4 regions of the Pectobacterium sp. PL64 genome follow, and region 4 is predicted to be linked to each of the others. Evidence: predicted binding sites of a transcription regulator. Region 4 holds the regulator's gene; each other region holds the start of a gene.
The links. The regulator PurR, encoded in region 4, represses purine synthesis genes. The targets are predictions, from matches to a motif close to CANGCAAACGTTTGCNTG.
Positions count from the first base shown of each region.

Region 1 (3,154 bases), 1.6 Mb from region 4:
CACCCAGTGCAACTTCATACCCCAGCGGCAACAGCAGTAAAACCGGGGAAATAAACGCGAAGCTCGATCCCAGATATGCGGGAATTTTGCCCTTACAAATGAATAAATAAAGCAGCGTACCCACACCGTTGAATAACAGTACGGTAGCCGGATTGATCTTGAACAGAATGGGTACCAGAACGGTAGCGCCAAACATCGCGAACAGATGCTGGAAACTCAACGGGATGGTTTGTAACAAGGGTGGTCGTTCACTTACCCCGATGGCGCGACGAGTCATCTTCAATATCCTCTGTAGTGTTGTTATCTAGTGTTGCTATTTATGTGTGCAGGTAGACCCGCACTTATTATCACAGCCAGACGTATCCCGCCCCACCGTAGTGAAGCAGAATCATGTTGACTGCTGATGTATAAAAGAACCGCGTGTGACGTAACACAGGCTGTGGCGCACTATAGGCAATACCGATACCCTAAATAATTCGAGTTGCGTGAAGGCGGCAACCGCACGAATCTCCAGGAGCTTACACAAGTAAGTGACTGGAGTGAGTAAGGGCGGCCAACGCACAAGCAGCTTGAAGTATGACGGGTATGCTTGCGCCAAAAAAAAGCCGACTAATAAGTCGGCTTACCTGTTATTTCGTACCAAATATTTTATCGCCCGCATCACCCAGGCCCGGCATGATGTAACCCTGCTCGTTGAGGCCTTTATCGATGGATGCCGTGTACAGCTCGACATCTGGGTGGGCTTTTTCCAGTGCAGCAATCCCTTCTGGAGCCGCAACCAACACCAGCACCTTAATGCTGTGACAACCCGCTTTTTTCAGCAGGTCGATCGTCGCGATCATTGAACCACCGGTTGCCAGCATAGGGTCAACAACCAGCGCCATGCGCTCTTCGATATTGGAAACCAGCTTCTGGAAATAAGGAACAGGCTCCAGCGTCTCTTCATCACGGTAGATGCCGACAACGCTGATACGCGCGCTAGGGACATTTTCCAGCACGCCTTCCATCATTCCCAATCCTGCACGCAGAATCGGTACGACGGTAATCTTTTTGCCTTTGATCTGATCGACTTCAACCGGACCGCACCAGCCATCAATGGTGACTTTTTCGGTTGCCAGGTCAGCCGTCGCTTCGTAAGTCAGCAAACTTCCGACTTCGGACGCCAGCTCACGAAAACGCTTCGTGCTAATATCGTTCTCACGCATCAAACCCAGTTTGTGTTTGACGAGTGGGTGTTTCACCTCGACGATCTTCATCATTATCTCCCCATCGGCTAGTGGACGGACAAAAACGCCAAACGCGTTTTTAAACACCGCTTGCGGCGGCCCGCAGGGCGGCGGGCACAAGAGCCCGTCGTAAAAAAAATCGCGGGATTATACCGCCTTTTTTACTTAGCGCCATATGATTAAGCCTGATCCAGATCAACCGAGGGGAGAAATTGTCGCCATTAACGAAAAATAGCCAGCCGATGACTCATCACTCGCAAACGATTGCCTACACTGTTAGAATTAGCGCGCATTATTTTTACCACAGTATGTTTTCTAAATACCGTGTTTTCTGAATACGACCCGTAACCTTCGTGGGGACTCAGCAGTGACCGACAAAACCTCTCTCAGTTATAAAGACGCAGGCGTGGATATCGATGCGGGTAATGCATTGGTAGACCGTATCAAAGGTGTAGTGAAACAGACCCGTCGCCCGGAAGTTATGGGTGGATTGGGTGGTTTCGGTGCCTTGTGCGCCTTACCGCAAAAATACCGCGAACCGATTCTGGTTTCCGGCACTGACGGAGTCGGCACCAAACTGCGCCTGGCGATGGACCTGAAACGCCACGATACGATTGGTATCGATCTGGTTGCAATGTGTGTGAACGACCTGGTCGTTCAGGGCGCTGAGCCGCTGTTCTTCCTCGACTATTACGCCACGGGCAAGCTGGATGTCGACACCGCTGCCAGCGTGATTACCGGTATCGCGGAAGGCTGTAAGCAATCAGGCTGTGCGCTGGTCGGTGGCGAAACCGCCGAAATGCCGGGGATGTATCACGGCGAAGACTACGACGTTGCTGGCTTCTGTGTCGGCGTTGTAGAAAAATCAGAAATTATTGACGGCAGCAAAGTGCAGAACGGCGATGTTCTGGTTGCCCTCGCTTCCAGCGGCCCGCACTCAAACGGCTATTCGCTGGTGCGCAAAGTACTCGAAGTCAGCAAGACCGATCCAGAGCAGTTCGAACTGGAAGGCAAATCGCTGGCCGATCACCTGCTGGCCCCAACCAAAATCTACGTGAAATCAATACTGTCCCTGATTGAGAAAGTCGATGTCCACGCCATTTCTCACCTGACTGGCGGCGGCTTCTGGGAAAATATCCCGCGCGTACTGCCAGAAGGCATGCAGGCGACGATCGACGAATCCAGCTGGCAATGGCCTGCCGTTTTCAACTGGCTGCAAAAGGCCGGTAATGTCAGCCGTCACGAAATGTATCGTACTTTCAACTGCGGTGTTGGTATGATCATCGCACTGCCAGCCGAACAGGCAGACGAGGCCGTTGCATTACTCAACAGCAGCGGCGAAAACGCATGGAAAATCGGCGTCATTACTCAAACCGATGCCGGAGACGCAGTGGTTATTAACTGATGAAAAACATCGTTGTGCTGATTTCAGGTCATGGCAGCAACTTACAGGCGTTGATTGACGCCTGTAAGAACGGACGCCTCAAAGGAAAGATCGCCGCCGTATTCAGTAATAATGCGGAGGCTTACGGGCTAGAACGCGCACAGGATGCGGATATTCCTACGTGCGTCCTGAACCCTGAAGACTTTGCCGACCGTGCTGCATTTGATGCCGCACTGGCAAACGAAATTGAGCAATATGAACCCGCGCTGGTGATCTTAGCCGGCTACATGCGGATTCTTAGCCCAGAGTTTGTTGCCCAGTTTGCTGGCAAAATGCTGAACATTCACCCTTCCCTGCTGCCCAAATATCCCGGCCTGCATACGCACCGCAAGGCGCTGGAAAATGGCGATCAGGGAACATGGAACATCCGTTCATTTCGTCACCGATGAACTGGACGGCGGCCCGCTGATTCTGCAAGCGAAAGTGCCTGTATTCAGTGACGACACGGAAGAAAGCCTGAGCGAGCGCGTGAAGACGCACGAGC
Region 1 covers NZ_CP092070.1:786,263-789,416, reverse strand. The annotation lists gene uraA (uracil permease) at 1-277, opposite strand, end outside; gene upp (uracil phosphoribosyltransferase) at 630-1,256, opposite strand; gene purM (phosphoribosylformylglycinamidine cyclo-ligase) at 1,594-2,631, shown strand; partial or broken gene purN (phosphoribosylglycinamide formyltransferase) at 2,631-3,154, shown strand, end outside.
Region 1: the regulator PurR is predicted to act here: its motif matches at 1,480-1,497, upstream of purM (phosphoribosylformylglycinamidine cyclo-ligase).

Region 2 (3,154 bases), 650 kb from region 4:
TTGCAGACAAGGCGCCGGTTACCGTAGAAAACTTCCTGAACTACTGTCGCAGCGGTTTTTATGACAACACGATTTTTCACCGCGTGATTAATGGTTTCATGATCCAGGGCGGCGGCTTCGCTCCCGGCATGGATCAGAAAGAAACCAATGCGACAATCAAAAATGAAGCCAACAACGGCCTGAAAAATACCCGTGGCACGCTGGCGATGGCGCGTACCAACGATCCGCACTCTGCAACTGCCCAGTTCTTTATCAACCTCGTTGATAACGATTTCCTGAACTTCCGTTCAGAGCGTGCCGATGGTTGGGGCTACTGCGTATTCGCTGAAGTCACCGAAGGCATGGACGTCGTTGATAAAATCAAAGGCGTGGCTACTGGCCGCAGCGGCATGCACCAGGACGTACCGAAAGAAGACGTGGTGATTACCCACGTAACGGTCAGCGAATAATCCGACCTGCATGGCAACGCTGTTTATTGCCGATCTGCATTTAAGTGTTCATGAACCGGCGATTACCGCCGGTTTTCTGCGTTTTTTACGCCATGACGCGATTCATGCCGATGCGCTATACATACTTGGCGACCTGTTCGACGCCTGGATTGGTGACGACGATCCCCAGCCGCTGCATGCGACTGTCGCGGCGGAACTGTATGCCTTACATCAGCGCGGCATTCCCTGCTATTTCGTACACGGTAACCGTGATTTCCTGATCGGTAAGCGTTTCGCCAAACAAAGCGGAATGATGCTGCTGCCGACGGAAACGGTGCTCAACCTCTACGGTCAGAAGATCCTCATTCTGCATGGCGATACCCTGTGCACTGACGATCAGCATTACCAGCAATTCCGCCGTCGGGTACACAACCCGTTCATTCAGCGACTCTTCCTGCTATTACCGCTGTCATTACGGATGAAAATTGCGGCGAAGATGCGGGCAACCAGCCAGCACGAAAACCAGAAAAAGTCGCAGCAGATTATGGATGTCAATCACGACGCTGTGCTTGAACGCTTACGGCATTATCAGGTGAAGACGATGATCCACGGCCACACGCACCGCCCGGCTATTCATCAGGTCGATCTCGGCGAATCTTCGGGTCGTCGTGCCGTTCTGGGTGCCTGGCATGAGGAAGGGTCGATGATTAAGGTCACACCACAAAATATCGAACTGATTTCCTTCCCATTTTAATGCGTTTCCTGACATTGACTTAACGGACTCTCACCTTATTCCCCCCGCATTTCCGCATACGCAACCGTTTTCCTCGCCATAATGGCGTGATATGCTCTACGCCCTCAACGCCAGACCCTCCCTGTCTGGCCGACGCGAACGCGTCACGAACACGTACAATCACAGGAGCGTTACAGGCATGTCATCCAACGTTGCCCCGGCTAAAATTGCCATCGTCATGGGTTCAAAGAGTGACTGGGCCACCATGCAGTTTGCTGCGGAAATCCTCACCACGCTGAACATTCCTTTTCATACCGAAGTCGTTTCCGCACACCGGACGCCGGATAAGCTGTTCAGCTTTGCTGAGCAAGCGGCACAAAACGGTTTTGATGTGATTATCGCGGGCGCAGGCGGCGCAGCACACCTGCCGGGTATGCTGGCAGCGAAAACGCTGGTTCCCGTGCTTGGCGTGCCGGTACAAAGCTCAACGCTGAGCGGTGTAGACAGCCTGTATTCCATCGTCCAAATGCCTCGCGGTATTCCGGTCGGCACGTTGGCCATTGGCAAAGCGGGCGCAGCGAATGCGGCTCTGCTGGCCGCACAAATTCTCGCCCTACATGACAATGGCATCGCCACCCGACTGGCAGACTGGCGTCAGGCGCAAACCGATGATGTGCTCTCTCATCCCGATCCGCGGGAGGAGGCATGAAACCGGTCTGCGTATTAGGCAATGGTCAGTTGGGCAGAATGCTGCGTCAGGCTGGTGAACCGCTAGGTATTGCGGTTTACCCAGTAGGACTTGATGCAGAGCCAGAGTCGGTTCCGTTTCATAACAGTGTCATTACCGCCGAGATCGAACGCTGGCCGGAAACCGCCCTCACCCGCGAGTTGGCCGAGCACACGGCGTTTGCAAACCGCGATATTTTCCCGCGTCTGGCCGATCGTCTGACGCAAAAGCAGCTGCTGGATTCGCTGAGTCTGGCCACAGCTCCGTGGCAACTGCTGGCTAGCGCCGATGAATGGCCACACGTCTTCGCCTCATTGGGTGAATTAGCGATCGTTAAACGTCGCGTCGGCGGTTACGACGGTCGTGGACAGTGGCGCTTGCGCGATGGCGAACAGCACACGCTGCCCGCTGACTGCTACGGCGAATGCATCGTTGAGCAAGGCATTAACTTTTCTGGCGAAGTTTCGCTGGTGGGTGCCCGCAATACGCACGGCAAATGTGTGTTCTACCCGCTCACTCATAACCTGCATCAGGACGGCATTCTGCGCACCAGCGTGGCTTTCCCTCAACCCGACTCGCAGTTGCAGCAGCAGGCCGAACAGATGCTGTCCGCAATCATGAATGCGCTGGGTTATGTGGGCGTGATGGCGATGGAATGCTTTATCGTCGGCGACCATCTGCTTATTAACGAGCTGGCTCCACGCGTACACAATAGCGGACACTGGACGCAAAATGGTGCGTCAATCAGCCAGTTTGAGCTGCATCTGCGCGCCATTCTGGATCTGCCGCTGCCGGTACCGGTTGTCGAAACGCCGTCGGTGATGGTCAACCTGATCGGCACTGACGTGAATATCGGCTGGCTGGCGCTGCCGCTGGTACATCTGCACTGGTATGAGAAAGAGGTTCGTCCCGGCCGCAAAGTTGGACACCTCAATCTACCGTCGTCGGACACCGCACAGTTGCAACGCACGTTGCAATCGCTGGCGCCTCTATTACCAGAGGAATACCACAGCGGTCTGGCGTGGGCAGAGGAAAAACTCACTGCCTGACAGATCGGTGACCGTTACCCAGCAGGTTGCAATCTGCTGGGTAACGGTCATCTGATGCGATGTAACAGCAGAAACCGCACCCTCGAGATGTCTTCAAAAGAGAAAAATCATCATTACGCGTGACATCAGCAAAATTGCGTTTATTATTTCATCGGCCTTTTATTTTATTTATTGTTCATTTTTCATCACTCGACAATTAAATAAAGTATCAATAACG
Region 2 covers NZ_CP092070.1:2,984,856-2,988,009, forward strand. The annotation lists gene ppiB (peptidylprolyl isomerase B) at 1-449, shown strand, start outside; gene lpxH (UDP-2,3-diacylglucosamine diphosphatase) at 460-1,182, shown strand; gene purE (5-(carboxyamino)imidazole ribonucleotide mutase) at 1,361-1,870, shown strand; gene purK (5-(carboxyamino)imidazole ribonucleotide synthase) at 1,867-2,937, shown strand.
Region 2: the regulator PurR is predicted to act here: its motif matches at 1,240-1,257, upstream of purE (5-(carboxyamino)imidazole ribonucleotide mutase).

Region 3 (3,154 bases), 720 kb from region 4:
GCTCACTGTCTTTTTATCCTATCCGCGTCACCGCGCAGAGGCTGATAACCCGTGCGGTGAAAACGGTGAATATAAGTTAGTGAGCTGGGAATAAGTATAGTTCAGATGGCGGGGGTAAGAATGGGGGATCGCCGTTGTTTTAGGACAAATCCCCGTTCACACATTTTATACCGATCGCGTTATTTTGGCGTCGGGGATGAGGGTTTTCGCCGCTTTTTCTCGGAGTTTTGATTCGGAGCCAGCGTCGTGACCTGACTTTCTACCCAACCGTCCTGCAAGCGGGTTTTCAGCGTGTCGCCAGGGGAAATTTGCGCGACGTTTTTCAGCACTTTACCGTCCGAGGCGGTGGTGACGTTATAGCCACGCGCCAGCGTCGCCAGCGGGCTAACGCCTTCCAGTCGCGAACAGGCGATGCCTAGCTTTTGCTTGTTCTGATTCAACTGACGTTCTACTGCGCTTTGCATCTGATAGCTAAGCTGCTGCAAACGCTGCTGCGCTCGATGAATACGAGTCTGCGGCTGCTGTTGCATTAGGCGCTGTTGTAAGCGTTCACTTCGGCGTGAGGTCTGCCGGAGCTGCTGCTGCATGGCGTCCTCCAACCGCTGACGCAGTTTAACCAGCTGTGCCTGCTGACGTGCCAGTCGCAACTGCGGATGCTGCTGCTGTAAACGGTGGTGCAGACGGGTAAATTCCCGATTGCGCTGAGCAAGGTAATAATCCATCGCCATTTCCAGACGCTGGCGCTGGGACTGTATCTGACGCAATAGCTCAAGTTGGTTACGACTCACTAACTCGGCAGCGGCGGACGGCGTGGGTGCGCGCAGGTCACCGACGAAATCGGCGATGGTGACATCGGTTTCATGGCCGACGGCGCTGACGATAGGAATGCGGCTGGCGAAAATCGCGCGGGCGACCCGCTCGTCATTAAAGCTCCACAGATCTTCCAGCGAACCCCCGCCGCGCCCGACGATTAACACGTCACACTCATCCCGCTGGTTAGCCAGCTCAATAGCGCGAACAATCTGTAGCGGCGCTTCCGCACCTTGTACCGACGTGGGATACACGATCACTGGCAGCGACGGATCGCGGCGCTGCAACACTTGCAAGATATCGTGCAGGGCGGCACCGCTGGCTGACGTAATCACGCCGACCTGTTTGGCGGGAGAGGGGAGCACTTGCTTGAACTGCTGGTCGAACAACCCTTCGGCAGCGAGGCGCTGCTTGAGTTGCTCAAACTGTTGCTGCAACAGGCCGTCGCCGGCGGGCTGCATACTTTCCGCCAGTAGCTGATAGTCGCCACGAGGTTCATATAGCGTGATGGTTGCACGAATCAGGATCTGCTGACCGTTCTGTGGGCGGAACGTCACTTTGCGGTTGCTGGTGCGGAACATCGCACAGCGCACCTGCGCACGCTCGTCTTTCAGCGTGAAATACCAGTGGCCGGATGAGGGCTGAGAAAGGTTGGAGATTTCGCCGGAGAGCCAAATCTGGCCCATTTCCATTTCCAACAGTTGTCTAACCGTCTGATTCAGGCGGCTAACGGTAAAAATTGCAGAGGAGGGAAATTGAGACATTGTGAGCCAGATCAAATTTTAAAACAGTCACTTAATTGATCGATACTACCTACCTGAAACAGGTAATCAAGCATTTTAGTAAAATAATGCTGGAGGCAACCGATTACGCTCTGTATAATGCCACGGCAATATTTTATCTATTCTTACATCCACCTTGGTGAGATATTGCCCATGCTACGTATCGCTAAAGAAGCACTGACGTTTGACGACGTCCTCCTGGTTCCCGCTCATTCTACTGTTCTGCCTAACACTGCCGATCTGTCCACGCAGTTGACGAAAAACATTCGCCTGAATATTCCTATGCTGTCCGCAGCGATGGATACCGTTACCGAATCCGGCTTGGCCATTGCGCTGGCGCAGGAAGGCGGTCTGGGCTTTATTCACAAAAATATGTCCATTGAGCGTCAGGCTGAAGAAGTTAGCCGCGTGAAAAAACACGAAAGCGGCGTTGTGGTTGATCCACAAACAGTGACGCCAGAAACGACGCTGCGTGAAATGAAAGAGCTGACCGAGCGCAACGGCTTCGCTGGCTACCCAGTTGTGGCGAAAGACAACGAGCTGGTCGGTATCATCACCGGTCGTGACGTGCGTTTTGTTACCGATTTGGAAAAACCGGTTAGCGCGTTCATGACGCCAAAAGAGCGTCTGGTTACGGTCAAAGAAGGCGAAGCGCGTGATGTCGTGCTGCAAAAAATGCACGAAAAACGCGTCGAAAAAGCGCTGGTGATTGACGATCAATTCCACCTGATCGGCATGATCACGGTAAAAGACTTCCAGAAAGCAGAACGTAAACCGAACGCGTGTAAAGACGAACACGGTCGCCTTCGCGTAGGCGCAGCGGTTGGCGCAGGTGCAGGCAATGAAGAGCGTGTTGATGCGCTGGTTGCTGCAGGCGTTGACGTTCTGCTGATCGACTCCTCACACGGCCATTCTGAAGGCGTATTGCAGCGCATTCGTGAAACACGTGCTAAATACCCGAACCTCGAAATCATCGGCGGCAACGTGGCAACGGGTGCAGGTGCAAAAGCGCTGGTTGAAGCGGGCGTTAGCGCCGTGAAAGTCGGTATCGGCCCTGGTTCTATCTGTACGACGCGTATCGTGACTGGCGTGGGCGTTCCGCAGATTACGGCGATTTCCGATGCGGTTGAAGCGCTGGAAGGCACAGGCATTCCTGTCATCGCCGATGGTGGTATCCGCTTCTCTGGCGACATCGCTAAAGCCATCGCAGCAGGCGCGGCGTGCGTCATGGTCGGCTCCATGCTGGCGGGTACGGAAGAATCCCCAGGCGAAATCGAACTGTATCAGGGCCGTTCATTCAAATCTTATCGCGGTATGGGTTCACTGGGCGCGATGTCCAAAGGTTCATCAGACCGTTACTTCCAGACCGATAACGCTGCCGACAAACTGGTGCCAGAAGGTATCGAAGGCCGCGTAGCCTATAAAGGCCGCCTGAAAGAGATCGTTCACCAGCAGATGGGCGGCTTGCGCTCCTGCATGGGCCTGACCGGTTGTGCGACTATCGACGCACTGCGCACGCAGGCTGAGTTTGTACGCATCAGCGGCGCGGGCATTCAGGAAAG
Region 3 covers NZ_CP092070.1:3,063,702-3,066,855, reverse strand. The annotation lists gene xseA (exodeoxyribonuclease VII large subunit) at 180-1,574, opposite strand; gene guaB (IMP dehydrogenase) at 1,746-3,154, shown strand, end outside.
Region 3: the regulator PurR is predicted to act here: its motif matches at 1,667-1,684, upstream of guaB (IMP dehydrogenase).

Region 4 (3,154 bases):
TTAAGAGAAAAGTTGTACGTAGTAAAAAAAGCGATGTGAAGACAAGCGATTCAGACACGTTTTATGTAGCATCAACGTGTCTGAATACCTAACCCGCCCAGAGGCACCGTTTGGTTAGTTCAGCACCGCAATAAAACTAAATGCGATGATCACAGCCAACGAGCCCACCGTTGTCAGCAAAGACATCTTCAGATCTGTATCCATAAATTACTCCTTATTAACGAACAAATTTTATCTGAAAGCTTCATCTGAAAAGCCCCCCCTTCACAGCCGAACCCGTTTAGGTAGTTAAAGCCACAAATAATAGGGTTATTACGATTCTTTCATAATTGTAGCGAAAAATCTCGGACGAATGCATCACTAATAGTATAAATTAGCCCTTTCACTTTCATGATAAATCGGACACAATCCGCTGTTTATGAAAGCGCTGCGTATCAGTCGAAAAACGTCAACCCAGATCCCTTCGGTATAACATTCGGCATTCTCCTTCTGAAATCCTGTTTTTTAGCTTAGAAGAAGAACATTAAACGTAGGCAAACGATTAACAATATACTTACGTCTGTAACAGGTAAGTTCAGGAGTCATTTTTAGATGGCAACGATTAAAGATGTGGCAAAACGTGCTGGCGTTTCCACCACAACCGTATCGCACGTGATCAATAAAACACGTTTCGTCGCCGAAGAGACTAAGGCAGCCGTCAGGGCGGCAATCAAAGAATTGCACTATTCGCCCAGCGCCGTCGCGCGCAGCCTCAAAGTTAATCACACTAAATCTATCGGTTTGCTGGCCACATCCAGCGAAGCCCCCTATTTCGCCGAGATCATTGAAGCCGTTGAAAACAGCTGCTATGCCAAAGGCTACACGCTGGTGCTGTGTAATTCACATAACGACATCGGTAAACAGCGCGCCTATCTTTCCATGCTGGCGCAAAAACGCGTCGACGGCCTGTTGGTGATGTGCGCTGAATACCCACCAGAGCTGCTGTCGATGTTGGAAGATTATCGCAGCATTCCGATGGTCGTGATGGACTGGGGACAGATGCACAGCGATTTTACCGATACGATTATCGATAACGCCTTTGAAGGCGGTTATATGGCAGGTCGCTACCTGATTGAACGCGGCCATCGGGATATCGGTGCCATCCCCGGCACTCAAGAACGCAACACCGGCAGCGGACGCTACCTCGGCTTTTTGAAAGCGTTGAAGGAAGCCGACATCACCGTACGCGACGAATGGGTGGTTCGGGGCGATTTCGAACCGGAATCCGGCTATAAAGCCATGCATCAGATCCTCGCACAGAAACAGCGTCCAACGGCCGTATTCTGCGGCGGTGATATCATGGCAATGGGGGCTATCTGTGCGGCTGACGAGCTGGGTCTGCGCGTGCCGCAGGACATTTCGGTGATCGGTTATGACAACGTGCGCCACGCGCGTTTCTTTACGCCTGCGCTGACCACCATCCACCAGCCAAAAGAGCGTCTGGGACAGTCCGCTTTCGCGATGCTGCTGGATCGTATTACCAGTAAACGGGAAGATGCGCACGTCATTGAAGTGCACCCAACGTTGATTGAACGCCGCTCGGTTGCAGACGGCCCCTACCTCGACTATCGCCGCTAGCCGCAGCCATTCTGTACAGACGATTTTCTTATTCCTGCTGCTTCCCTTCTCTGCTTCAGCCAATTCTCTTGTATGCTGGCTGAAGCAGTTAAAAATTTAATACCGTGTTTCATTTTCTCTGGTGACAGCCGATACCTCGGCTGCGATAAGTGTTGTCCTGGTGTGTTTTACGATACTTTTACATAAAGTTAAGGAGACATGATGGGTTTACCTTATACAGAAGAATGGGATCCTAATACCGCGCCCTGGTTCCACATCGTGCAGGACATGCTGGCCACCGCGGATATCACCATCAACGGCACCCGCCCTTTTGACATCCGCGTGACCAACCCTAATTTCTTTAAGCGTATCCTGTGTGAGGGATCGCTGGGGCTGGGAGAAAGCTACATGGATGAATGGTGGGAGTGTGAACGGCTGGACATGTTTTCCCATCGCGTCCTGCGGGCTGGGCTGGAGGCTAAGTTACCCCGTCGCCTGCACGATCTCACGCGGATCGCGCTCTCCCGCGTCACGAATTTACAATCCCGTCGACGCGCTCAGGTTGTCGGTAAAGCGCATTACGATTTAGGTAACGACCTCTTTACCCTGATGCTGGATCCCTACATGCAATATTCCTGCGCCTATTGGAAACAGGCACAGACGCTGGAACAGGCGCAGGAAGACAAACTCGCCATGATCTGCGAAAAACTCCAGCTAACATCAGGGATGACGCTGCTGGATATCGGCTGCGGCTGGGGCGGACTTGCCGAGTTCGCGGCACGCCACTACGGCGTTTCAGTTTACGGCATCACCATTTCCAGAGAGCAGCAGGTGCTGGCACAGCGACGTTGTCAGGATCTGAACGTCACCATTGAATTACAGGATTATCGCGATCTCGATCGGCAATTCGATCGCGTGGTGTCGGTAGGCATGTTTGAACACGTCGGGCCACGCAACTATGACAACTACTTCCGCGTCGTACGGCGTAATCTAAAACCCGATGGACTGTTTCTGCTACATACCATCGGGGCCAATAAGACCGACCCGCACATCGATCCCTGGATTCATAAATATATATTCCCCAACGGCTGTATTCCCTCCATACAGCATATTGCGCAGGCGAGTGAACCTTACATGGTGATGGAGGACTGGCACAATTTCGGAGCTGATTACGATCGTACATTAATGGCCTGGCACGCTCGCTTTCAGCAGAACTGGCCACCGCTTTCCACACGCTACACGGCCCGCTTCCGCCGGATGTTCAGCTACTATCTTAATTCTTGTGCAGGGGCTTTCAGAGCAAGAGACCTTCAGCTCTGGCAGATCTTGTTCAGTACGGATGGGATCGAAGGTGGATTGCGTGTTGCGCGCTGACAGCCTTGTGTGTTGACAGAAAATTGTGTGCTGACAGAAAAGAGAAGCCGGACGGTAGAAACGCCGTCCGGTTCACCAGAATGTGTAACGTAGGAATTACTCTTCCTTGCCGAGCTCGCTCGCCTGCTTGCTTGCCAACACGCGTTCGACTGTATCAACCACGGCCTGTGTCTGCGGGTCGATT
Region 4 covers NZ_CP092070.1:2,339,472-2,342,625, forward strand. The annotation lists gene HP572_RS10320 (C40 family peptidase) at 1-4, shown strand, start outside; gene HP572_RS10325 (YnhF family membrane protein) at 115-204, opposite strand; gene purR (HTH-type transcriptional repressor PurR) at 592-1,617, shown strand; gene cfa (cyclopropane fatty acyl phospholipid synthase) at 1,819-2,970, shown strand; gene HP572_RS10340 (riboflavin synthase) at 3,067-3,154, opposite strand, start outside.